3 regions of the Rhizobium pantanalense genome follow, and region 2 is predicted to be linked to each of the others. Evidence: riboswitches for the same ligand, from Rfam matches in the RefSeq annotation. Region 2 holds a riboswitch; each other region holds the start of a gene.

Region 1 (8,026 bases), on a different contig from region 2:
CACGAGTTCCGCCCAGAAGGCACTGTTCTTCAATCTGCGCCGTTTGCGCGCCAAGCTTGCCCGCAGTAATTCCAGCGTTACCGTCCAGTCCATCCACGAGGAAATCGCCGTCACCCTTGGCGTCAGCCTCGCCGACGTGCAGACGATGGATGCGCGCCTTTCCAGCAGCGACACCTCGCTGCAGGCGCCTTCGATTGCCGGCGATTCCGAAAGCGCCGAACGCATCGATTTTCTCATCAGCGACGAACCGCTTCCCGACGAGCAGGTCTCCGACATGATCGATGGCGAACGCCGTCGCATCTGGCTGGCCTCGGCTCTGAAGCATCTCAACGAGCGGGAAATGAAGATCATCCGGGCGCGCCGCCTAGTCGAAGATGGCGCAACGCTGGAAGAGCTCGGCGCCGATCTCGGCATTTCCAAGGAGCGCGTGCGGCAGATCGAAAGCCGTGCCATGGACAAGCTCCGCAACGCGCTTGTTGATGCAGATCCCCGCATGGCAAGCTACGCCTGAGGCAGATCTTCTCCCGGCTGGGAGAAGAGCGATCTATTCCGAGATAATTTTGACCCTGTCGCCCGGTGCAATCGTCGCTCCGGTTGGTAGGGCGTTGATCAGTTTGAACAGGTCGAGCTTGCGATCGGTGCCCATCATGCGGGCAGCGAGCGTGGTGATGGTGTCGCCAGGTTTGACGGTGACGACACGCACGCGCAGCGGCTTCAGCGAGGCTGCCTCCTCCGGCGTCATATGCCGGAAGCTCGCGCGCAGGACATTGGCTGTCTGATCGAGTTGAGCGATATTTCCTTTCGGCACTGCCGTCAGGAAACGGAAGATCTGAGTGCGATCGCGGATCACCGTGACATCGAAATCCCAGCGATCGGCGGAGGCGCGCGCTGTCGCGGCCGGCATGCCATTGACCGTGACCGACCGAATCGAATTGGGATCGAGCCCAGTGACCCAGCCGCTGGAAATATAGTTCGTCAGATTCTGGTTCTGGGTATCGGCAACGCCATCGAAACGGATGGCGATGTCGCCGGGGCCAGTCGCCATGACGGCTTCGACCTTGTTGTCGATGCGGAAGTCGGGCGGCACGTCGAAGCGGATGCCGAGGCCGCCATGCAGGAAGGTCTGGCCGCGCACATAGCCTTCCTCGGGGCTGTCGCCATAGAGCAGGCCATCGATGCCGTTGAGATAATAATCGCGGCCGATGTCGCCGACCTTGCCTTCCTCGCCGAATTCGCGCGCGTGCGCCTTGGCAAGGTCGATGCGCTGCGGCGTGCTCGGATGGCTCGAAAGGAAGTCCAGGCTCTGGTCCACGTCGGAATTGGCCGACATGAAGCGGCTATAGTCCTCCATCGCGTTCAGGAAGCGGGCGGCGGCGTAAGGATCGTAGCCGGCTTGGCCGAGCGTGCGGATGCCAATCTCGTCGGCCTGGAGCTCCTGCTGGCGCGAGAAGGCGGCAAGGCGCAGCTTGCCGCGGGCAAGCGCCTGCTTGCCGGCCAGATCGCTCGATAGGACTTCCGAAACTACGCGACTAGCGATGACTTCGGCCTCCTCGCGTTTCTGCCTTTCGATGCCGTGGTTGGCGGTGACGTGCGCCATTTCATGCGCCAGCACGGCAGCGACTTCGGAAGCGTCGTTGGCGAGCGCCAACAGGCCGCGCGTGACATAGAGGTAGCCGCCCGGCAGAGCGAAGGCGTTGATCGAGGGTGAATTGAGAATGGTGATGCGATAGGACTGCTGCGGATTTTCCGACACGCTGGTCAAGGCGCCGGCGATGCGGGCGACGAGCCGCTCGGTCTTGGCGTCCTTATATTCACCGCCATAGCTTGCGAGGATGCGCGGGTGCTCGCGAGCGCCCATCTGCGCGCGCGGGTCGTTCTTCTGGACTTCGGAGACGATCTGCGGATTGGCAGAGGGAGAAACGCTCGGCTGATAGGATTGGTCCAGTACCGTCTGGCAGCTGTTCAATATCAATGTAGCAGCAAGGAAGGGGACAAAGCGGCGCAAACGGGCTGCGACGGTCGCGCTGATCCTTCGTTCTGCTCGCTTGCTCTGCTTCAGGACCTGTATCCTACTCATTTCGCTGTCATGCCGGCTCGGCGCCAAATCCGGTTGATCGTTACCGGGCCGATCATCGTCGTGCGCCGACAAAGGTTACTTCCGCCCCATCGATCCGCATTTACCCGGACGGTCTCCACCCCTTGCTGTAGCCGATTTTGGCACCGGTTGCATAGCGAGACTCCGTTTAAATGTGGCGGCGTTGTATTTTAGCAAGCATTCCCCAGGACTTTCAGCCGCTTGCCGCGACGAAATTAAGGCAAAACCGGCGGCAAGATGCTGCGACGCAATCAATGTTGCAGAAATGTGGTCAGAGCCGGAATGCTGTCCGTCTCCAGGAAGGCCCCGATGGGAGCGGCGAGCTTGATGGTGCCGCCATCGATGAAGACGGCGTGGTCGGCAAGGCGCCGCACTTCGGCCGGATCATGCGAGACGATCAGCACGGTATTGCCGGTTTCGCGATGCAGGGTTTTCAGAAGTTCGACCATGCCGGAGCGCAGACCGGGATCGAGGGCGGCGAAGGGTTCGTCGAGCAGCAGGATCGGCTTGTCGCGCACCAGAGCCCGAGCGAAAGCGGCGCGCTGCCGTTCGCCACCGGAGAGCGTTCCCGGTTTGCGCGTCTCGAAACCGGGCAGTCCGACGCGCGCCAGGGCTTTCGAGACCCTTTGCCGGTCCTGCGCCGAGAGTCTCAGCGATGGGCTGATGCCGAGACCGATATTGGTGAAGAGGTCGAGATGAGCAAAGAGGTTGTTGTCCTGGAAGACGAGCGACACGGGCCGTTCGGCGGGGTGCAGGCCGGTTACGTCCTGTCCGGCAAGCAGAATGCGGCCCCGATCCGGCGGTTCGAAGCCGGCTAGCAAATTGAGGAAGGTCGATTTTCCTGATCCCGACGGACCGGCGACGGCGATGATCTTGCCCTGTGGTAAATCACAGTCGAAGCGGAAATCATGGGTGCCGAGGCGCAGTTCGACACCGGCCATGGCAATGCCCTGTTCCTTCATGTCGTGGGCGTTAGTCATGTCGCTTGCTTTCGTCATCCCGTGCGCCCTGGCCGGCTGTGCCGGCAATGGTCAGGAGAAGACATACCAGGCCAAGGATCAAGGCATATCCATCGGCATCATTGGTGCGGTAGCTGCCGAGCTTGCTATAGACCAGCCACGGCAGGGTCATCAAGCTGTCCGAACCGAAGAGGGCCACAGCGCCGAGATCGCCCAGCGACAGCGCCATGGCGAAGGAAAGTGCCGTGAAGAGCGGCTTGCGCAAGCCGGGCCAATCGATGAGGCGAAGGCGGGAAATGCCGTGAAGGCCGAGGCTTGCCGCCAGCCGTTCGGTGCGACGGACATGGACCGCATAGGCTGGCTCGATGACACGGATGACGAAGGGCAGCGCCATCAGCGCGTTGATGACGACGATCAGGATGGCCGCAAAGCGGCTCGGGTCGCCCAATGGCCGGAGTGCCAGGAACCAGCCCGTTGCCAGCACGATGGGCGGGACCAGCAGGATGAGCGATGAGCTTCCGCTCAACACGATTGCCAGACCGTGGAGCCTGAAGGTCTTGCGGCGATCCGCCGATATCACCGATCGGGCGCGGATGATCGTAAAGGATGTCAGGACGGCCAGGAATCCGGCGGCGAGCGCAATCGCCAAGCTGGTGACGGCCGCCTGCAGAAAGATCGGCTGGCCGGCGAGTTTGAAGAGGTTCGCCTCAAGGCCGGTGACGACGACCGAAGCGAGCGGCAGGGCGAGAAAGAGCGTGGCCGCCGATAACAGAGCGGCATCGATCCATCGACGGGCAGACGCCTGCCCGTCGATGCGCCGCAGGGCGCGGCCGCTGGTGAGGCCATGATCGTCAGGGGCACGAAACAGTGTCATGGCACCGAGGATGACGAGAGTGATGACCATTTGCAGCAGCGACAGCATGACGGCGCGACCGGGATCGAAATCGAAGCGGAGCGCCTGATAGATCGCCACTTCCAGTGTTGTCGCAGCCGGACCGCCGCCGAGGATCAGGACCAGCGTGAAGCTGGTGGCGCAGAGCATGAAGATCAGGCCGGCGATGCCGGGAATGAGGCCACGCAGGACGGGCCATTCGATGAAGCGGAAGACCGAGGCGGGCTTCATGCCGAGCCCGCCGGCCACAAGCCAATATTCCGCGGGAACACGTTCCAGCCCGGCAAGCATCAGCCTGCAGGCGAGCGGCATGTTGAAGAAGACATGCGCAAGCAGGATGCCGGCAAGGCCGTAGATGCTGATAGGTTGCGACAGGCCAAGAGTTGCGAGGGTCTGATTGAGCAGACCTTGCCGGCCCCATATGCCGAGGAGGCCAAGCGCGCCGATCAGCACGGGCAGGCCCATCGGTACGGCCATCAGCCGGATGAGCCAAAGGCGGCCGGGAAAGCGCGGCTGGCGCGCCAATGCGCGCGCGATCGGAATGGCGAGTACAACGGAAAGCAGCGTCGAGAGCACCGCCTGCAACAGCGTGAAGCGCAGGACGCGCAGCAAGTAGGGATCTGCCAGGGGATTGATGCCGCCGGAGTCAATGCCGGCGGCGAGCAGAACGAGCACGGCGATCCCGACGAAGAGCACGATGCCTGCGAGGCTGACTGCCCCGCCGGAAATGGCGCGTCTTCGCTCTGGTGCCGTGAGTATCGTCAAAGCATCAGTTGCCGCTGGTGGCGGCCAGCCATTCGTCGATCCAGGCCTTGCGGTTCTTGTCGACATCGGCGGGGCTCATCAGGAAGGTCTTCGACGGCACCACGAGCTTGCTGAAGGCGTCCGGCAGCGGCTCCGAAGTGGCTGAAACCGGCATCATCCAGTTGCTTGTCGGAATGATATCCTGGAAGCCCGGTGAGATCATGAATTTGAGGAAGTCGCGGGCAAGTTCCTTGTTCGGCGAGGACTTGATGAGGCCGGCGACCTCGATCTGGATGTAATGCCCTTCCGAGAAGGCGGCTGCCTGATAGCGGTCGGTCTTGTCCTCGATCATGTGATAGGCAGGCGACGTCGTATAGGAGAGCACCATCGGCGCTTCGCCCTTGGTGAAGAGGTCATAGGCTTCCGACCAGCCGGGGGTGACTGTCAGGATACGGCCTTTGAGCTTCGCCCAGGCATCGGCGGATTTGTCGCCATAGATCGACTTGACCCAGAGCAGCAGCCCGAGACCCGGCGTCGATGTGCGCGGATCTTCGATGACGATCTTCTGATTGGGATCGCCCTCGACGAGATCCTTCATGCTCTTCGGCGGGTTCTTGACCGTCTGGCTGTCATAGATCACGGCGAAATGGCCGTAGTCATAGGGCACGAAGACGTCGTCCTTGAAGCCGCCGGGAACCTTGAGGGCCGAGGTGTCGACGCCGCTTACATCAAAGAGGTCGGTATCTTTGGCCTCGTCGATGAGATTGGTGTCGAGGCCGAGAACGACATCGGCCTTGGTGCCGGTGCCTTCCAGCTTCAGGCGGGAGAGAAGTGCGACGCCATCGGTGACGGCGACGTAGTTGACCGTGCAGCCGCAGGTCTTCTCGAAGGCTGCCTTGACCTTGGCGCCCGGGCCCCAATCGGCGGTGAAGCTCTCATAGGTGTAGATGGTCAGGGTCTTGTCGGCTGCAGCGGCAGGCTGCGCGACAAAAAAAGCCGTTCCGGCTGCAAGGGCCAAGCCGGCGAAGAATGACAATAGCGAACGGTTGTGCATGGTGGCGCCTCCACTTTGGTTTCGTCTGAAGGGGAAAGGGCGCTATGAGTTCGTCACGCGTCTAATCCCTCCGCCGGTGTTAGCCGGATCAGGTTCCGCGGGTTGGCCGGTGAAAGCCTCTCAGCCAAATGTTCAAAAGAACACAGGGCACCCCGTTAGAGCGTCGGCAGATTTAGCCTTGTGACGGAGGGATGACAAGGGAAATGATGCCCTTGCCGATTGCAGCATGAACGATTTACTCGGCAGCCTCCGCGACCGCCGGGCTTTCGAATTTCTTCGTCGCCCCCGGAAGCTGCACGTTCTTCAGCGTCAGCGCGGTCAAAAGGCCGAGAAGGCAGATGCCCGCGGCGGTCATGAACAGCGGGCTGAAGGCGCTCGCATAGGCATTGGCGACTGCCTCGCGGGTTGTTTCCGGCAAAGCCGCCATCATTTTCGGTGTCAGCTGCTCGATATCGGATACGCCTGATATGGAGACGCCGACATTGCCGAGTTTGGCGGCGATGATGGCGCCGTAGATGGAGATGGCGATGGAGGCGCCGCCCATGCGCGAGAGCGTGACGGCACCCGTTGCCGCGCCGACGTCACGGGAAGCCGCTGCGTTCTGCACGCCGATAACCGGTACCTGCTGCGCAAGGCCGATGCCGATACCGTGCAGCAGCATCAGGCCGCCGATGACGACGATGGGCGTGCCGGCTGGCAGGAAGGCAAGCGCGCCGAATGCGATGGCGCTGCAGGCAGCACTTGCGACGGCGAAGGGCTTGTAGCGCCCTCTCGCGGCGATCAGCCGACCGGCCGATAGCGAACCGCAGACGATGCCGCCGGTCAGCAGAATGAACAGCAGCCCGGCCATCGACGGCGAAAGGCCCGTCGTCGTCTGCAGGAAGAGCGCGAAATAATTCACCATGCCGATAGCGACGGCACCGCTGGTGATCGAGATGATCAGCAGGAGGCCGAATGTCGGATTGCGGAACAGCGTCATCGGCACGATGGGTTCTGGTGCGCGGCGCTCGATGAAGACCCAAGCGATGGCGCAGATGACGCCGAAGGCGATGATGCCGAGGCATTGTGGCGACAGCAGCGATCCGAAAAGCTCGGTGCCGTCGGCGGCAAGCACGATGCTCGTCGTCGTCAACGCAAGAACGATTGCGCCGGCATAGTCGATCTTCGGGCGTCGGGCCGGTTTGCGGTAAGGCAGCATGAAGGCGAGACCGGCCAGCACGATGAAGCCGATCGGCACGTTGACGAGAAAGATCGAGCGCCAGCCGAAAAGATCGCTCATCGTGCCGCCGAGAACGGGGCCGATGGCGCCGGAAGCCATGAGCACAAGGCTCGAATAGCTTTGGTAGCGGGCGCGCTCGCGCGGCTCGAAGAGATCGGCGTTCACGGCAAAGATCGAGACCATGATGCCGCCGCCGCCGAAGCCTTGAAGGACGCGGGCGGCGATCAGCGTATCCATCGAGACGGCAAGGCCGCAGACGGCGGAGCCGACCGTGAAGATCGCGATCGCCGTCATCATTACATATTTGCGTCCGAAGAGATCGCCGAGCTTGCCGTAGACGGGCATGACGGCGGAGAGCGAGAGAAGATAGGCCGATCCGATCCAGCCGAAGCGCTCCAGATGCCCGAATTCGCCGACGATCGTCGGCAGTGCGGTCGAGACGATCTGGTTGTCGAGTGTTGCCATGAACATGGCAGTCATCAGAAACAGGAAGAGGATAAGCCGCCGTTTATGATCCGCCACGAGCGGCGAGAATGTTGTCTGCATGTCCATGGGGCAAAAATCCGAACTTGGCCGAAACGCTGCGCGGTCGATCGAATGCGCAGGACGCCGGTTTTCATAGCCGATATATGTGTGCCATTAGCATATAAATGTCAATGACAGGTGAATGCTGTTTGCATGTTTTATTTCTTTGCCGCCTCTGATATGGTGGAAAGATGACATCTGCGACGAATACACGTGAAATTGAAGCCCAGGCCCTGACCGACGACGAGAATCTACTGCGTATCGGCCATGCGATGACGCGCATGCGTCTGCTGACGGGCCGCCGCATGATCGGCAGGCTTGCCATCCAGAGCGTAGCGCCAGGTCTCGAGCTTTCGCATCTCGACGTCCTCGATGTCGTCCGGCAGGCCGAGGCGACGGGTGAAGTCACCGTCGGCACGATTGCCGAGATGCTGCGCATCGATCCGTCGCGGGCGAGCCGCATCGTTGCCGACATGGTGACGCGCGGCGTCCTGCGCCGCAAGGCATCGCAAGCGGACGCACGGCGTATTGTGGTTGT
Region 2 (8,026 bases):
CCGGCGTGGCGAGGCTTCACGACGTAGGTGTCGAGCAACGCATCCAGATCGGCCGCGCGCGCAAGCGTTTCGGCGGCGGCATGACTCTTGGCAAAATCCCGTGCGGCCGCGCGCTCAGCCTGCGGCCATCGGCGGATATCGCCGCCATAGGCCGCGGTGAGCGCCTCGAACCGCTCGGCATTCATTGGATCCGCGATCTTCTCAACCATCGCCCTCATCCTTCAACAAAAGCGCCTGCAAGGAGCGCCTTCCACGCGCAAGCAGGCTTTCCAGTGCGTCGACGCTGACGTCCATGATCTCAGCTGCCTCGGCATTCGACAGCGCCTGATAGTAAACCAGAATGATCGCTTCGCGCTGCCTGGGTGCGATCATCTGCATGGCCCGTTCCACGCGTCTGGACGGATCGTCCTCACTCATTAAGCCCGCATCCGGCGCCGGCCCTTCATACTCGACATCGGGTGGATGCTCGGCAAGAACGTCCTTGCGACGCCGCAGGCGATCATGACAAAGGTTGGTCGCTACGCGATGCACCCAGGTGCTGAAGCGGGCATTGCCCTGGCGCCAGCCGCCGGCATTCCGCCAGACGCGCAGGAATGTTTCCTGCGCCACGTCCTCGGCCTCGGCCGCATCGCCGAGCATGCGGGTTGCCACGGCAACGATACGCGGCAACTGCCGTGTTATCATCATACGCATGGCCGGGACGTCGCCCGCAGCGATGCGACCGAGCAGGTCCTCATCCGGGTCGCCACTCTTGGGCGCGCGATCCCACTTCATCGACAATCGCTACCGCTCCAGTTTCCTGCGATACCGGCATGGCACATGGGCCTTGGGCTTGCGGCCGGCAAATCCCGCCTCGCCGTCAACTTCGGCAAGCGGCGCCACTTAGATCGCAGCATCTCGGTCAGCGTATCATCCTTCGACATCAAACACAGGCTCACAAGGATTGAACGCCGCATCTGCCGAATTCCGTCGCTTTCATGTCGACGGTTTTCGAATTTTCTTTTCGAGCCCAAAGGCCCTCTGTTGAGCAGAAACAAAAGAGCCGGCTCACCCGGAGGCGGGAGTTTCAACCTTCCCTACCCGGGCTTGCCGGCACTTCGCATGGTGGAATGCGAAAGCTCAGACTCGATCAGAGCGTCAGCAGGTCGCTCGTCGTCAGATCCTGTTCATTGTTCGCATAGAAGCTTCCGAAATCCGGCATCTGCGGTTGCTGCGCCTTCATGGCCTGCTCGAACTGGCTCTGCGTCAAGTATCCGGAGCCGGACGTGTCGAGGCTCTTGAACAGCGATGTTGCCTGGTCTTCGCTTACATCGGAAGGACGGGCGGCCACGAATTCGGATTCGCTGACGCTGCCGTCGCCGTCCGTGTCCATGGAGGAAAATGCGGCTGAGAGATCGTCCTCGCTCATCTGCCCTTCACCCGGTGCGGGACGGCCGTGATGGCCTGCCTGTATGGCTTTTGCAAGCTGCGCCTCAGTGAGAGATCCGGTATTGTCGGTGTCGAAGCTCTGGAACAATTGCTGCGCCTGGGTTTCGCTGACGTCGGACGGACGTGCGGCCACGAATTCCGCTTCGCTGATATTGCTGTCGCCATCGGTGTCCATAGCGCTGATCATATCGCTTTGGCTGCCATCCTGGCTGCCGGTTGCGGAAGTCTGCTGACTACTTGACGCCGAACTGGTGGAGCTGCTGTCGGAGTCCGATGTCGAACTATCGCTGCCGATGCCGGCCTGCAGATTGAGAATCATGTTCATCAGCTGCGCGACGAGCTGTTCTGCCGAAGCGATCTGAGACTGATCGTCCGAAGACGAAGAGGAACTCGTGCCGGAAGAACTGCCCGACGAATTGCCGGAGGAGCTGTCGGACAGCAGGGAGGCGATAGAATCGTCAGCCGTCGATGCTGTCGAGCGCGAGGTCTGGTATTGATAATAATTGCTCGATGAGATCGAGTAGATGCTCGTCATTGGGGGCCTCCAGATACGAGCGTTGAGAGGAACTCGGATGGCTTATGCGTACGCGACTTGAACACAATCGACATGTACGGATGGACTTGCGAACGCCGCCGATCAAACGCATCTTGCGCCCCAACTTGACCGATGCATCTTTTCCAGAGCAGGCGTATCCGGGATCACCCCAGCAATATGTATGTCGCCATCATGGCTATATCGGCATCTGCACATTTCGATTTTCACTTCCCAACGTGGGGAAATTGCACAAGGAAACTTGCGCGTGGCTTATAGACGCTTGACGAAAACATCCTGTTGCGATTTCCTTCCTCGATTTTTAGGGAATATATAAATTCCGCCACTCTGTTGAGGCATTGCTGGTATATGGGCTCCAGCACTGAGCGGCATTGATGGAAAAGAATACGAAGAAGAGGGGCACAGCTTGAACATCGGTTTCTGTGGAGAGGTGAATGAGGCGAACTAAGGAGGAGGCGGCGGAAACGAGGAGCGAGATTTTGCAATCCGCAAAAGCTCTGTTTCTCGACAAGGGCTACGAGAATGTGAGCCTGGAAGAGATAGCCGTAGTCGCCGGTGTCACGCGGGGGGCAGTGCACTGGCATTTCAAGAACAAGCAAGGTCTGATGTTTGCGATTCGCGACGAGGCCCAGCAGCCGTTCAAGGATCTGGCGGAGCGGATGTCGAAAGAACTGCCGCCCAATCCGCTTGATCTCATCGCCGATACGATAGCTGCGATATTCGACGACATTCACAGCGATCCGCGCAAGCGCAGCATGTTGAAGGTGATGATGCATCTCGACATGGCATTTTGCGACGGGACGACAAGCCGGGCGAGCTCGTTCCGGCATGACATGCATGAAAATTTCGAACGCATTTTCACCCTGATGGACGAAAAGACGAAGCTTCCGGCTCCCTGGACGCCGGATACGGCCGCTTCCGCTCTGACAGCAGTCATCGGCGGCCTGATCACCGAATGGACGCTCGACCGGGGCAGTTTCGAACTGGTCCCGTGTGGACAGATGTTCATAAGGATGGTGCTGAAGACCTGGTTCCCGCTGGCACAGACGCAGGAGCTGGCGATTACCGCGATGTGACGGTATCGGAAAAAGCTTACAGCGGTTTTCCCTTCGGAAGTGAAGAGAACCAACGATAGCGGCTTTAAGCTTCTGCTGAGCGCTGAATCGGTTGCCAAAAGCTGGAAATAAAAAAGGATCCGGAGGGAAAGCCAGATCCTTTGCTTTGATCGGAGGTCAACCGATCGATAGAAGAAGCCTGACGGATTGGAACGTCAGGCTTCTCATACCCGGCGCTAAGCCGGGTAATTCAATATTAGAAGCTACGCTCGAAGCGCAGGATACCAGCCCACTGATCCTGGTTCACAGAATCGAAGTTGGTGTAGGAGACTTCCGGCTCGATGAGCAGGTTCTTGACCGGGTTCCACTTGACGTTGGTGGTTGCGGCAAAGATCTTGGAGTCGGTGTAGGCGAGCTGGAGGTTCCACTTCAGCTTTTCGTTGATCGGAACGCCAACGCCGCCCCAGACAGCCCAGTCACCCCAGCCGCACTTCGATTCATCGTTAACAGGGCAAGCCGAACGATCGAGGTTGGTGCCTGCGTACTTGTTCAGCTTGTCGCCGTCCGTGTTCCAGCCGCCCATCAAGAAGGCCGAGAAGGTACCGAAGTCGGCATCGACACGAGCCTTGATGGCGCCTTCTTCGACGATCGAGTCGTAACCGCCGACGACCTTGAAGCCCCATGCACCGGACTTGAAGCCAGCACCGGCAACGACGTCAGGAGCGTAGTGGTTGCCCTTGTCGTCAGACCACCAGCTTGAGCCGTAGGAGGCGTCGGAGCCGCTGGAGTTCGAGTCTTCAACCGAGACGACAGCCGTGAAGCCATTGCCGGCATCGTAGGTGTAGGTCAACTGGTTGAGTTCGTACGGGCCGTCATAGATCACGTCGTCGTTGATGACGTCGCCGGCGTAACCGATGTAGTAGTTATACTGCGAGTCGGCCTTACCGACGAGGAAGCCGCCGAGGCTGATGTTGGCGAACAGCAGCTTGGTGGAGGTCGAGTTGCCGTCGTTCCAGTCCCAACGGATGACCGTGTTGGTCTTCAGCGGGCCGTACTCGGTATCGGTCGCGGTATCGACGCTCAGCTCGGCGCGGGTATGCCAGAGCGTACCGTTCTTGCTGTTCGGGTTGTAGGCATCGTACCATTCGCCTTCGGTACGGACGCGGCCGCCGATCTTGAGGCAGGTTTCCGTGCCCGGAATGAAGAAGTAGCCAGCACCGTATGCGTCGCAGATGCGAACGTATTCCAGCGGCTCCGGCTCAGCGGCGACAATCGCGTCTGCTGCGTGGGCACCGGATACTGCTGCCAGAGCAGCAGCGGAGCCGAGAAGAAGGCTCTTGATGTTCATTTTAAACTCCTGGTTGTATTATGCATTTCTATTTTACCGCGAGCGCAGAACTGGAACACTACCCTGGGGATCGGTTTGGTCTAAACACGACCGGGCAGCCCGGCAAATACGCACCTAATGTTGGCTTGAGTCCCCTCGAACCTTCATGATTACCCCCGCGGTAAAAGGTTTTGAAATGCCTCTACCGATCCGGCCGATTGCTCGACCGTAAGACAACTTATGTCCTGTATTGGATTTACAAACAGCCCGTATGTTTGTCAATTATATGAAGGGCGCTGGGGCGTTAGTCTTGGCCTCTGTTGCTTAAATGCAACTCGCGACAGCAGGCCATGGCGGCACCCGGCAGGGATCGCAAGGATATCCCTGTTCACAAGAACGCCTGTCAGTCAGGGCCGTCACCGCATCCGGGGCCAGCGCGATATCGACAGTCGATGACGCCGTGGCGGCTCAATCTGGTCGTGATATGGCCATGGGGAATTCCGCGGCACAATGACCGTCGGCTTGAGCAAAGATCAGCAATAAAATTCAATAATTCGCTACACACAGAAATATTGAATTTTCCTAGATTCCGCCGACTCGCGCCATCGAAGAGGGAAAATCGCGAATGAATGAGAACCGGCTGATCTTCATAGCGACCCCCTGCTTCGGCGGCCTCGTTACCAAGGACTACATGCAATCCATTTTCTCGCTGATGCAGACGGGAGCGCAGGCAGGCATACAGCTGACGCTGGCTCTGCTCGGCAATGACGCCCTGATTACCCGCAGCCGAAACACGCTTGTCTCGTCCTTCCTGAACGATACGACGGCCACCCATATGCTCTTCATCGACGCGGACATCAGCTTCGAGCCTGATCAGGTCATGAGGCTTCTGGAAGCCGATAAGGATGTGGTCGCCGCCATGTATCCGATCAAGGATTACGATTGGGAGACGGCGGCCCGCATCAATTCAGCAGACGGCGAAACACTTGCGGCAGCCGCACTTCACTATGTCGGAACCCCACTTGTCGGCCAGGTTGCAGAGCGTGATGGCGATTTCGTCAGCGCCATCTATGCAGGCACCGGCATGCTTCTGATCAAGCGCAACGTCATAGAAAGAATGATCGCGGCCTATCCAGAGCTGCGCTACAACGCAATCCATGCCTATCCCAGCACCAAACGCTCGCCCAGCACCCAATACGCCCTGTTCGAATGCATGGTCGAGGAGGGAACGGGGATCTATCTCAGCGAGGACTTCGCCTTCTGTCACCGCTGGCGCGCCCTCGGCGGCAAGATCTGGCTCGATACCGCGAGCAAACTGTCTCATACCGGTCCCCATCGCTTCGTCGGCAATACGACACCACGTTACTAGGGCGCGGCAAGCCCGCGCGATGATCTGCGCGATAAAGTTGTAATTCGACGGCGCAGCAATGATCAATCTCCCGAAAAATGCGACCGTCGCTGCGGGGTTGACAGAGGACAAGAGTAAGGCATAGCCTTTTTGACATTCACCAGGGGGGTCCCGGCAAGGGGCTGAGATACTGCTGAACAATACGGCTTTGCCGATTGTGGGCGCAGTGACCCGTTGAACCTGATCCAGTTCATACTGGCGTAGGGACGGTGCAAGCGCTCGATGGCTTCGGATTCCCGCCTGGATTCCATGCCGGGCGTCTTTTCATCATTCCGGCTGATTGACTGGGTCTCCAACTGCAACTTGGAGCCTCACACCATGAATATTGCCGCAAAGAACCTCACTCCGACCGTCACCACCGGCCCGCTGCCGGCCTCTCGAAAAATCCATGTCACCGGGGATATCCATGCCGATATCCGCGTGCCGATGCGCGAAATCAGCGTCCATCCGACATCGGGCGAGCCGCCAGTTATCGTCTACGATTCGTCCGGCCCCTATACCGTCGAAGGCGCGGATATCCGCATCGAAGAGGGCCTGCCGCAGTTGCGCCGCGACTGGGTGCTCGCCCGCGGCGATGTCGAGGCCTATGAGGGCCGCCATGTGCGTCCCGAAGACAACGGCTTCGTCACAGGTGAACGGCTGACACCGGAATTTCCGGCCAAGCGCCAGCCGCTGCGCGCCAAGGATGGCAAGGCAGTCACCCAACTCGCCTATGCGCGCGCCGGCATCATCACGCCGGAAATGGAATTCATCGCCATCCGCGAGAACCTCGGCCGCAAGGCCAAGGCCGAAGCGCTGGTCCGTGACGGCGAAAGCTTCGGCGCGCATATTCCCGATCACGTCACGCCTGAATTCGTCCGCCGGGAAGTCGCAGCCGGCCGCGCGATCATTCCGGCCAACATCAATCACCCGGAAAGCGAGCCGATGATCATCGGCCGGAACTTCCTGGTAAAGATCAACGCCAATATCGGCAATTCCGCGGTCACCTCCTCGATGGCGGAGGAAGTTGAGAAGATGATCTGGGCCGCCCGTTGGGGTGCCGATACCGTCATGGATCTTTCGACCGGCCGCAACATCCACAACATTCGCGAATGGATCATCCGCAATTCGCCACTGCCGATCGGCACCGTGCCCCTCTATCAGGCGCTGGAAAAGGTCGGCGGCATTGCCGAGGAACTGACCTGGGAAATCTATCGCGATACGCTGATCGAGCAAGCCGAACAGGGCGTCGACTACTTCACCATCCATGCCGGTGTGCGGCTGCACTACATCCCGCTCACCGTCAACCGCGTCACCGGCATTGTCTCGCGCGGCGGCTCGATCATGGCCAAGTGGTGTCTGCATCACCACAGGGAGAGCTTCCTCTACGAGCATTTCGAGGAAATCTGCGACATATGCCGCGCCTATGACGTCTCCTTCTCGCTCGGAGACGGCCTGCGACCAGGCTCGATTGCCGATGCCAACGACGCCGCGCAATTTGCCGAACTCGAGACGCTTGGCGAGTTGACGAAGATCGCCTGGGCTAAAGACTGCCAGGTGATGATCGAAGGCCCCGGCCATGTTCCGATGCACAAGATCAAGGAGAACATGGACAAGCAGCTCGCCGTCTGCGGCGAGGCGCCCTTCTACACGCTTGGGCCGCTGACGACGGATATCGCCCCGGGCTACGATCACATCACTTCCGGGATCGGCGCTGCCATGATCGGCTGGTTCGGCACGGCGATGCTGTGTTACGTCACTCCGAAGGAGCATCTGGGTCTGCCCGATCGCAACGACGTCAAGACCGGCGTCATCACCTACAAGATCGCCGCTCATGCGGCCGACCTCGCCAAGGGGCATCCGGCCGCGCAGGTTCGCGACGACGCATTGTCACGCGCGAGGTTCGAGTTCCGCTGGGAGGATCAGTTCAACCTGTCGCTCGATCCGGATACCGCTCGCAGCTTCCATGACGAAACCTTGCCGAAGGAAGCCCACAAGGTTGCGCATTTCTGCTCGATGTGCGGGCCGAAATTCTGCTCCATGCGGATCTCGCATGACATCCGCGCCGAAGCACAGAAGGAAGGGCTCGAAGCCATGGCGGCGAAATATCGGGAGGGCGGCGATCTCTATATGCCGGTCGAAGCCCCTGCCCAGCCGGCCGAATGACATGCACATCCTCGTCAAAGGGGCCGGCGTTGCCGGCCTCACGGTCGCTCACGAGCTGATCCGGCGCGGAGCAGAGGTGACGATCTCAGATCCAAGCCGGGATTTTCAGC
Region 3 (8,026 bases), 180 kb from region 2:
CGCTATGTCACCTTCGGGTCGCTTGATGCGATCAGGCAAAGGGACTGGCGTTCGCCCGCCATACGGCTTGCGATTGCCATCGTGATTGCCACCGTACCGATCGTGATCGCCGGCCTGCTGCTGTCATCCTCCCTGAATGCCTGTGGCACGTCATTCCGCAGCCTCTGGGTGATCGGTATCGCCTGTCTGGTCATGGGCCTGCTGCTGGCGATTGCGGAACTCTATAGCCGCCATCGGAAAGACATCGAGCAGATGACACTGATCGATGCCCTTTTCGTCGGCATCACCCAAGTCGGCGCGCTCGTTCCCGGCGTCTCTCGCTCGGGTTCAACGCTGACCGGCGCGCTCTTCCTCGGATTGAAGCGCGAGGAAGCGGCGCGGTTTTCCTTCCTGCTCGGCTTGCCCGCCATTGCGCTCGCCGGATTGAAGGAACTGTATGAGCTCCATAAGGCGCATATTCCGATGGAAGCCTGGTCGGTTCTGCTCGTCGGGCTGATCGTTGGCAGCATATCCTCCTTCATCACCATCTGGGGACTGATGCGTTTTCTCGAGCGCTTTTCGACCTGGCCTTTCGTCATCTACCGTATCGTGCTCGGCGCCGTCATTCTCTTTGGCGTGCTGACCGTGGGCTGGGCCTGAGCAAACTAACTTCAGCGTGCTGCGAAGCTTAAAAGATGGCGCTGCTCTCTAGGGCAGCGCCTTTTCGTTGCGGAGCTATTATCCGAAGACGAGACCGCCATCGACGATCAGGTTCTGTCCTGTAACGGCCCGTGCCCAGGGGCTTGCAAAGAAAAGAACAGCGTCGGCAGCCTCCTCGGGCGTGGTGACGCGGCGCAGCGGCGTATTTGCGGCAATGATGTCAAACACGGCTTCTGGTGTGGCGCTGCTGGCATCCGTTGTACGCAGAAGGCCGCCGGACACCATGTTGACGGTGATCCCCAGCGGGCCGAGTTCGGCGGCAGCGGTGCGGGTCAGCGACAGCAATGCCGCCTTGGCGGCGGTATAATTATGATAGGGCACCACAGGGTTCTGGAAAAGATTGGTGCCGATCGTCACGATCCGCCCAAAGCCTGCCTGCGCCATCGCCGGCTGCGCCTCCTGTATCAGGTTCAAGGCGCCTTGCAGCGCGGTTTCCAGCTGCCTGGCCATCTCGGCCCAGCTCAAGGCATCCAGCTTGGAACGCGCGTCACCGTTGAAGCTGAAATCAGCCAGCGCATTGTGGACGATGGTCGTCGGCGGTCCGAAATGCTCGGTCACCTCGAAGACAAGCCGCCTGGTGTCTTCGAGGTCGCGAACATCGGCTTGAAAGGCCTTCGCATGATCGCCGAGCTTTGCTGCGAGCACTTCTGCGCTTTCGCGGCTGGCGCGATAGTTGACCGCCACTTTCGCACCTTCCTGCGCGAAGGCCGTTGCTATGGCAGCACCGAGGCCGCGTCCCGCACCGGAAACGATGACAATCTGATCTTTGAGTGACAGGCTCATTTCTCTGCTCCTTGTCTGTTTGGCCAGAGCGCATGGAAATGCTGCACAGGCCCGTGACCGCTTCCGACGGAAAGCTGACCCGCGGCAGCAACCGCGGCGGCGAGATAGGCCTTGCCGACGGCGACAGCTTCGGGGAGCGACAGGCCCTTCGCGATCTCGGCCGCGATAGCGCTGGAGAGCGTGCAGCCTGTTCCGTGCGTATTCTTGGTAGGCAGCCGCTCGGCTTCGAACCAGGTCACATGATCGCCGCTCGCGAGCACATCCGGGCTTTCATCCCCTTCGAGATGACCACCCTTGACGAGGACCGCTGAAGGCCCGAGCGCTGCCAGCGCAAGCGCCTGGCGCGCCATGTCTTCGCGGCTTTTCGCCTCCACGTCATGCAACAGCGCAGCCGCCTCGGGCAGGTTCGGTGTAATGACGGTCGCAAGCGGCAGCAGCCGCGTGGTCAGCACGTCAACGGCATCGGCAGTCAGCAGAGCTGCGCCACCCTTGGCGATCATGACCGGGTCGAGGACGACGGGCGCATCGCGATGTCGCGCCAGAATGTCCGCGACGGCAGTGGCAATGGCGGCACTGGCGATCATGCCGATCTTGACGGCATCCACACGGACGTCGGCAAAGATCGCATTGATCTGGTCTGCCACGAAATGAGGGGGCACGGGATGGACGCCGGAGACGCCTTGCGTGTTCTGCGCGGTCAAGGCGGTCAGAGCCGCCATTCCATAAACGCCGCGGGCGGAGAAAGCCTTTAGGTCGGCCTGAATGCCAGCGCCGCCGGAGGGATCGGAGCCAGCGATGGATAAGACATTGCGGATCATTGGCGAGCCTCCTTGATGGCTTTCGCGATGATGGTTGTCGCGGCTTGCGGGTCCGGTTGGCCGCATATGGCCGAGACGACTGCGAGACCATCGGCGCCGGTCGAGTAAACGCTCGCGGCATGCTCCGCTTTCAGGCCGCCGATCGCGACGGATGGAACTGGGCAAAGCCTGATGATGCGGGCAAGCCCGTCGAAGCCGATCGGTTGCTTGTGGTCGGGCTTGGTGGGCGTGGCAAAGACCGGGCCGATCCCGGCATAGTCGACGACGCGGACATCTATCGAGGAGGCAAGTGCTTCCGTTTCCACTGAGAGGCCGAGGATCATGTCCGGCCCGATCGTGCGGCGGGCGTCGGCGGCATTCATATCTTCCTGGCCGATGTGAAGGCCGTCCGCGCCGATGGCGATGGCAGCCTCGACATCGTCGTTGACGATCAGCCGGATATTCGTTCCGTGCAGGATCCGCTTGAGCGCACGACCAGTCTCGATCATGGCGGTGGTCGAAGCCTCCTTGTCGCGAAGCTGGATGATGGTGGCGCCACCAGCCACCGCCGCCCGCGTTGTCTCCACCATGCCGAGATCACGGCATAGCAGCGGATCGAGGACGAGATAGAGCGAGAGATCGAAGTCTTTCTTCATGCTACCGATATCCCTGCATTGCGATCCAGCACTTCCGGGGTAAGGCCGGCGAGGGCATCGAGGAAGCGCCAGGAAAAGGAGCCTGGCCCGTCTGCAGCCACTCCCGCCTGTTTGCCGGCGACGGCGAAGACCGCGAGTGCCGCAACGGTCGCATCGAATGAATCATCCGGCGTTGCTGCAGCAAAGGCGCCGACGAGGCAGGTCAGCGAGCAGCCGAGGGCCGTCACCTGCGGCATGAATGATGAACCGCCGGCGATGCGCTTTGCCCTCCGCCCGTCGGTCACGAAATCCGTAACGCCGGTAACTGCAACGACGCAGCCATGCTTTCCCGCCAATTGCCGGGCGGAATCTTCGGCTTGTTCGACGGCGTCCCTGCTATCGACGCCCTGGCCGCGGCTCGTGCCGCCGGCAAGCGCGATGATCTCGGATGCGTTGCCGCGAATGATTGTCGGCCGCAGCTCCAGCAATTGGGCTACCGCCTTGCGACGAAACTGTGTCGCATAATGGGCGACGGGATCGAGGACCCAGGGCTTGTCCGCCTCGTTTGCCGATTGCGCGGCCTTCAGCATGCCCGCAAGCCAGCCGGATGAGAGCGTGCCGATATTGATCGTCAGCGCGCCGGAGATAGCGGCAAACTCGCCGGCTTCCTCTTCGGCATGTACCATTGTCGGCGATGCCCCGGCGGCAAGCATCACGTTGGCCACGATATTCATGGCGACGAAATTGGTGATGCATTGCACCAGCGGAGGATTGGCCCGCATGGTGCGAAGCTGATTGCCTGCTGTGATTTGGTTCTGCATATCGCCCCTTCTTTCGGGCGGGCGAGACGCGTGGGAACGACGTGCAGTGTTTGGCGAGGTCCCGAGCGACTCCCTCCGCCAGCATGATCTGGTTCAGGTTCGAAGGGTGCTTCTCAGCCCGCCGGATGGCGGACGCCCCTGTCTCTCATCTCTCTTCTTTTCGCAGACAAAGGAGGCGCTGTCATCAGCAAATCGCAAAGGCAGGCGTGACCGACGGGATGACGACCGCCTGCTTTTCGGGCGACATATGCAGTATGTGCATAGGTGCAGTGATTCCTTAGCTCTGCAAAAAGTCGAGGATTTCGACTATATATTTCTCATCGAAGCGACGGGAGCGCCAAGCACGGCAGCTCAGCTTCGAAAGCCCAAGGAAAGGGGATCATCATGAACGTAGCACGCTCTTTCAATAACTGGCGCAAGTATCGTCAGACGGTCGCCGAACTGGGCCGTATGTCCACGCGCGAACTGCATGATCTGGGTATCGATCGCGGCGAAATCCGCAACGTTGCCCGCGCAGCAATCGCTCGCTAACGGCCGCAACGGCTCCTTATAAAAGCTGCATTATGCCAGCGCCTGTTCCTCCGAGCAGGCGCTTTTGCTTTATGGGCATCCCGCTCATTCTTCGCCGCGCCGCCTGAAGATTGCGATCGGCCTAGCTGCCCGGTTTTCGCATAGCGCATAACTGCCTTGCAAAGAAATGCCTATGAACTGAGCAAAAGACTGGTATGTTCTTCTTATCGAAGCGATGCATCTCCTCCCGCATCCCTTCGCTTGGCAGACGTCCTTATCCTCCTCCCAGGGACGACTGCAGGAATAGCGGAACTCCTCCTCCCATCCGCTGTTCGGTTCTTGTAAAAAGCCTGCCGCTCCTCCTCCCGCGGCAGGCTTTTTCGTTTCATAAAATTTCCAAGCGATTGCGAATGGCTTAGCTTGGAAATGAGGCGACGCGGTTCAGTCCAAGCGGCAGGAGCGCTTCCGCATTAAAGAGTGCGCATTCTCCTCTCGCAAAAATGAAGAGCGGCCCCTATGTGCGACCTATGTAGCGCGCTACATCGAAGATCGCCCAAATTCGATTCCCGAAAAAGGAGGATGCCCATGACCGGTTCTGCCGAATATACGCCGCCGAAAATCTGGACCTGGAACAAGGCCAATGGCGGCCAGTTCGCCAATATCAATCGCCCGATCGCAGGCCCGACTCACGAGAAGGAACTGCCGGTAGGACGCCATCCCCTTCAGCTCTATTCGCTTGGAACGCCGAACGGCGTGAAGGTCACCATCATGCTCGAGGAGCTGCTGGCGCTCGGTCACAGCGGCGCTGAATATGATGCCTGGCTGATTAAGATCGGCGAGGGCGATCAATTCGGCAGCGGTTTCGTCGACGTCAATCCGAACTCGAAGATCCCGGCCCTGCTCGACCGCAGCGGCCCGAAGCCGGTTCGCGTTTTCGAATCGGCCTCGATTTTGATGTATCTCGCCGAGAAATTCGGCGCCTTCCTGTCGACCGAGCAGCCGGCTCGTGCCGAATGCATCTCCTGGCTGTTCTGGCAGATGGGCAGCGCTCCCTATCTCGGCGGCGGTTTCGGTCATTTCTACGCCTATGCGCCGACGAAGATCGAATATGCGATCGATCGCTTCGCCATGGAGGTGAAGCGTCAGCTCGATGTTCTCGATCGTCGCCTGGCCGAAAGCGAATATATCGCCGGCAGCGACTATACGATCGCCGATATCGCCATTTGGCCGTGGTACGGCGGTTTGGTCAAAGGCTGGCAGTATGGCGCGGCCGAGTTCCTGCAGGTGCAGGACTACAAGAACGTGCAGCGCTGGGCCGAGCAGGTCTACGCGCGTCCTGCCGTCAAGCGCGGCCGCATGGTCAACCGCATGTCGGGCGATCCGTCCGAGCAGCTGCGTGAGCGCCACGATGCCAGCGACTTCGAGACGAAGACGCAGGATAAGCTGGAAGCCGCCGGCTGATACGACAATTCCCTTTTGTAGAAATGAGCTCGCGGCCCTTTGAGCCGCGAGTTTTTTATTGTGCTTGCCACCGGGCGTTGCCGGTCTCGGCAGGTCAGCTTCGCTCCACCTTGCGAAGCATAAAGTTCGGTTGCCGAGGGGCTCCCGCTTGGCATAGAACGCCGCGCGATCCTGCGAAGCGTTTCGACTTTGGCGAAAGAGGAATGCTTCTCCATGCAGCAAATTGCTGACGACCGTGCCCTGGATGAGAACATGACCGCGGGTGCGTCGTCGCAGCAGCGAGGCGGGGCGAGGGGCGCGCTTCTGAAATACCTGGTGTCGGGCGGCGACGAGCGGCTGGATTGCGATCCGGTCAGCGGGCTCAACATGTATGGCTATGGCCCTGCGCCGCGGCCCGAAGATCTCGCTTTTGGCTCGTCGACGGCATCCACCATCTCCGCCGCCGCTTTTGTCGCGGTCGAATCTTATTACGCGGATCTGAGGCAGGAGATGGAATCGGGATCGACGGCGGCGGTCTACGAACGCGAAATCGGGCGCGTGCGGGACGATCTGCTGCGCTTGCTTGGCCTCAGCCGATCGTCGCAACCGCGGATCGATGCCATCCTGGCCACATCGGGTACGGACATCCATCTTTTTTTGGCCGCGCTGTTGGCGGGTGAGGACGAGTGTGCCCTGATGACCATCACGCTGATGGGGAACGAGACGGGCAGCGGCGTCATGACGGCGTCGGCCGGGCGGCATTTCATGAGCCGCGTCAGCAGCGAGCGCACCGTCGTCAAGGGTGAGGAATTGCGGGCGGGCGACGCAACGCGCAACGCCACCATTGCTGTGCGCAACAAGGATGGTTCCCTTCGCGCCGAGCGCGAGGTGGAGGAGGAGTTACGCGGCCTTATCGAGCTTGCCCGCGCAGCCGGCCTTAGATGCCTGCTTGTGGTAACGGATGTCTCGAAGACCAGCCTGCTGGCGCCGGGCCTCGAGAGCATTCTGCGTCTAAAGGAGCGCTTCGGCACGTTGCTGGATATCATGATCGATGCCTGCCAGTTTCGCCTGTCGGCGGCGACGATCCGCGCCTATCTCGCACATGATTTCATGGTCGCGCTCACGGGTTCGAAATTCCTTGCCGGGCCGATTTTCAGCGGCGCGCTTCTGTGCCCGCCGCAAATGTCGGCGCGCTTCAAGTCACGTATGCTGCCCGCCGCTCTGGCGGATTACTGCGGGAAGGCGGAGTGGCCAGAAGACTGGGCCGCTCGCGACCTTTTGCCGGAGCGTGCCAATCTCGGCCTGCTGCTGCGCTGGAAAGCCGCACTGTTCGAGCTCGAACGCCTCGTCGGCATAGCCGAAGATCGTATGATCGCCGTCTTGTCCGCTTTTGCCGAGGCAGTCTCTGATCGTCTTGCGAAGGATCCGGCTTTCGAGCCTTTGCAGAGCCGGCCATTGGATAGGCGTGAGCTGTGGGGTGCATCATCGGCTCTTCGCTGGGACGAGATTCCCTCCATTTTCTCGTTCTACCTGCGCAATTGCACGGATGGCGCGATGCTGACTGCGACGGAAATGGCTGCGGTTTACAAAGAGCTGGCCATCGACGGTGATGGGGTTGCGTCGGTGCGTCTCGGGCAGCCCGTTCGCTGCGCCGATTTTGGTGATGTACCGGCAAGTGCCCTTAGAATTTGCTTGAGCGCGCCGCTAGTCGTGGCTGCTTCCAAGAGCGATGAGGCGCTTGCGGCGGTGATCGCACAAGCGATGCTGGTTCTGGATCGCACCGCCGAGGCAGCGGCCCGACTAAGCGAAGGTTCCAACATCAGGGAGATGCGCCGCAGTGCCTGAAGCGCGTGGTGGAAACCCGCTTCAGCTGGCATAGTCCGCTCTCGGCGATGGATCACGAACCTCGGCGTTCGTCCCCGTCAAAGCCAGCGAAATCGCCTCTGACGATGCCGTGCCGCTGGAGCTTGTCATAGAAGGTCTTCCTGGGAATGCCGAGCGCTTCGATGGTGCGGCGCACATCGCCATTGTTCTGCGACAGGGTTTCGCGGATAAGTTCGGCTTCGTAGCGCTCTACCCGAAGGGGCAAAGGCAAGCCCTCATCCGCCGCCGGCGTTTCGTCGAATTTTGCCGTTGTTGCCGATTCGAGGCCGAGCACGAAGCGCTCGGCAAAATGCGAGAGTTCGCGAACGTTGCCCGGCCAGTCGTGCTGCTGCAGATGGCGGCGCACTGCTGTGGATACGGCCGGCACCTCGCGCTTGAAGCGACCGGCGGCGCGATCGGCAAAATGGCCAAAGAGCAGGGGAATGTCATCGCGCCGTTCACGCAGTGGCGGAATGGA

The links. Region 2 has a riboswitch for thiamine pyrophosphate ahead of thiC (phosphomethylpyrimidine synthase ThiC). Riboswitches for the same ligand answer to the same signal wherever they lie in the genome.
Region 1: another riboswitch for thiamine pyrophosphate. It lies ahead of thiB (thiamine ABC transporter substrate binding subunit); the one in region 2 lies ahead of thiC (phosphomethylpyrimidine synthase ThiC).
Region 3: another riboswitch for thiamine pyrophosphate. It lies ahead of thiM (hydroxyethylthiazole kinase); the one in region 2 lies ahead of thiC (phosphomethylpyrimidine synthase ThiC).

The regions. Positions count from the first base shown of each region.
Region 1 is NZ_JAQJCH010000004.1:95,113-103,138, reverse strand. It holds gene PH558_RS12210 (RNA polymerase factor sigma-32) at 1-511, shown strand, start outside; gene PH558_RS12205 (M48 family metalloprotease) at 545-2,077, opposite strand; gene PH558_RS12200 (thiamine ABC transporter ATP-binding protein) at 2,347-3,075, opposite strand; gene thiP (thiamine/thiamine pyrophosphate ABC transporter permease ThiP) at 3,068-4,705, opposite strand; gene thiB (thiamine ABC transporter substrate binding subunit) at 4,716-5,744, opposite strand; TPP riboswitch at 5,793-5,909, opposite strand; gene PH558_RS12185 (MDR family MFS transporter) at 5,980-7,515, opposite strand; gene PH558_RS12180 (MarR family winged helix-turn-helix transcriptional regulator) at 7,680-8,026, shown strand, end outside.
Region 2 is NZ_JAQJCH010000002.1:416,716-424,741, reverse strand. It holds gene PH558_RS08060 (hypothetical protein) at 1-209, opposite strand, end outside; gene PH558_RS08055 (RNA polymerase sigma factor) at 202-774, opposite strand; gene PH558_RS08050 (EF-hand domain-containing protein) at 1,130-1,963, opposite strand; gene PH558_RS08045 (TetR family transcriptional regulator) at 2,416-3,057, shown strand; gene PH558_RS08040 (porin) at 3,293-4,384, opposite strand; gene PH558_RS08035 (hypothetical protein) at 4,989-5,732, shown strand; TPP riboswitch at 5,864-5,996, shown strand; gene thiC (phosphomethylpyrimidine synthase ThiC) at 6,090-7,916, shown strand; gene thiO (glycine oxidase ThiO) at 7,918-8,026, shown strand, end outside.
Region 3 is NZ_JAQJCH010000002.1:600,800-608,825, forward strand. It holds gene PH558_RS08830 (undecaprenyl-diphosphate phosphatase) at 1-639, shown strand, start outside; gene PH558_RS08835 (3-oxoacyl-ACP reductase) at 718-1,482, opposite strand; gene thiD (bifunctional hydroxymethylpyrimidine kinase/phosphomethylpyrimidine kinase) at 1,479-2,300, opposite strand; gene thiE (thiamine phosphate synthase) at 2,297-2,935, opposite strand; gene thiM (hydroxyethylthiazole kinase) at 2,932-3,735, opposite strand; TPP riboswitch at 3,789-3,885, opposite strand; gene PH558_RS08855 (DUF1127 domain-containing protein) at 4,120-4,266, shown strand; gene yghU (glutathione-dependent disulfide-bond oxidoreductase) at 4,831-5,706, shown strand; gene PH558_RS08865 (hypothetical protein) at 5,920-7,530, shown strand; gene PH558_RS08870 (sigma-54-dependent transcriptional regulator) at 7,583-8,026, opposite strand, start outside.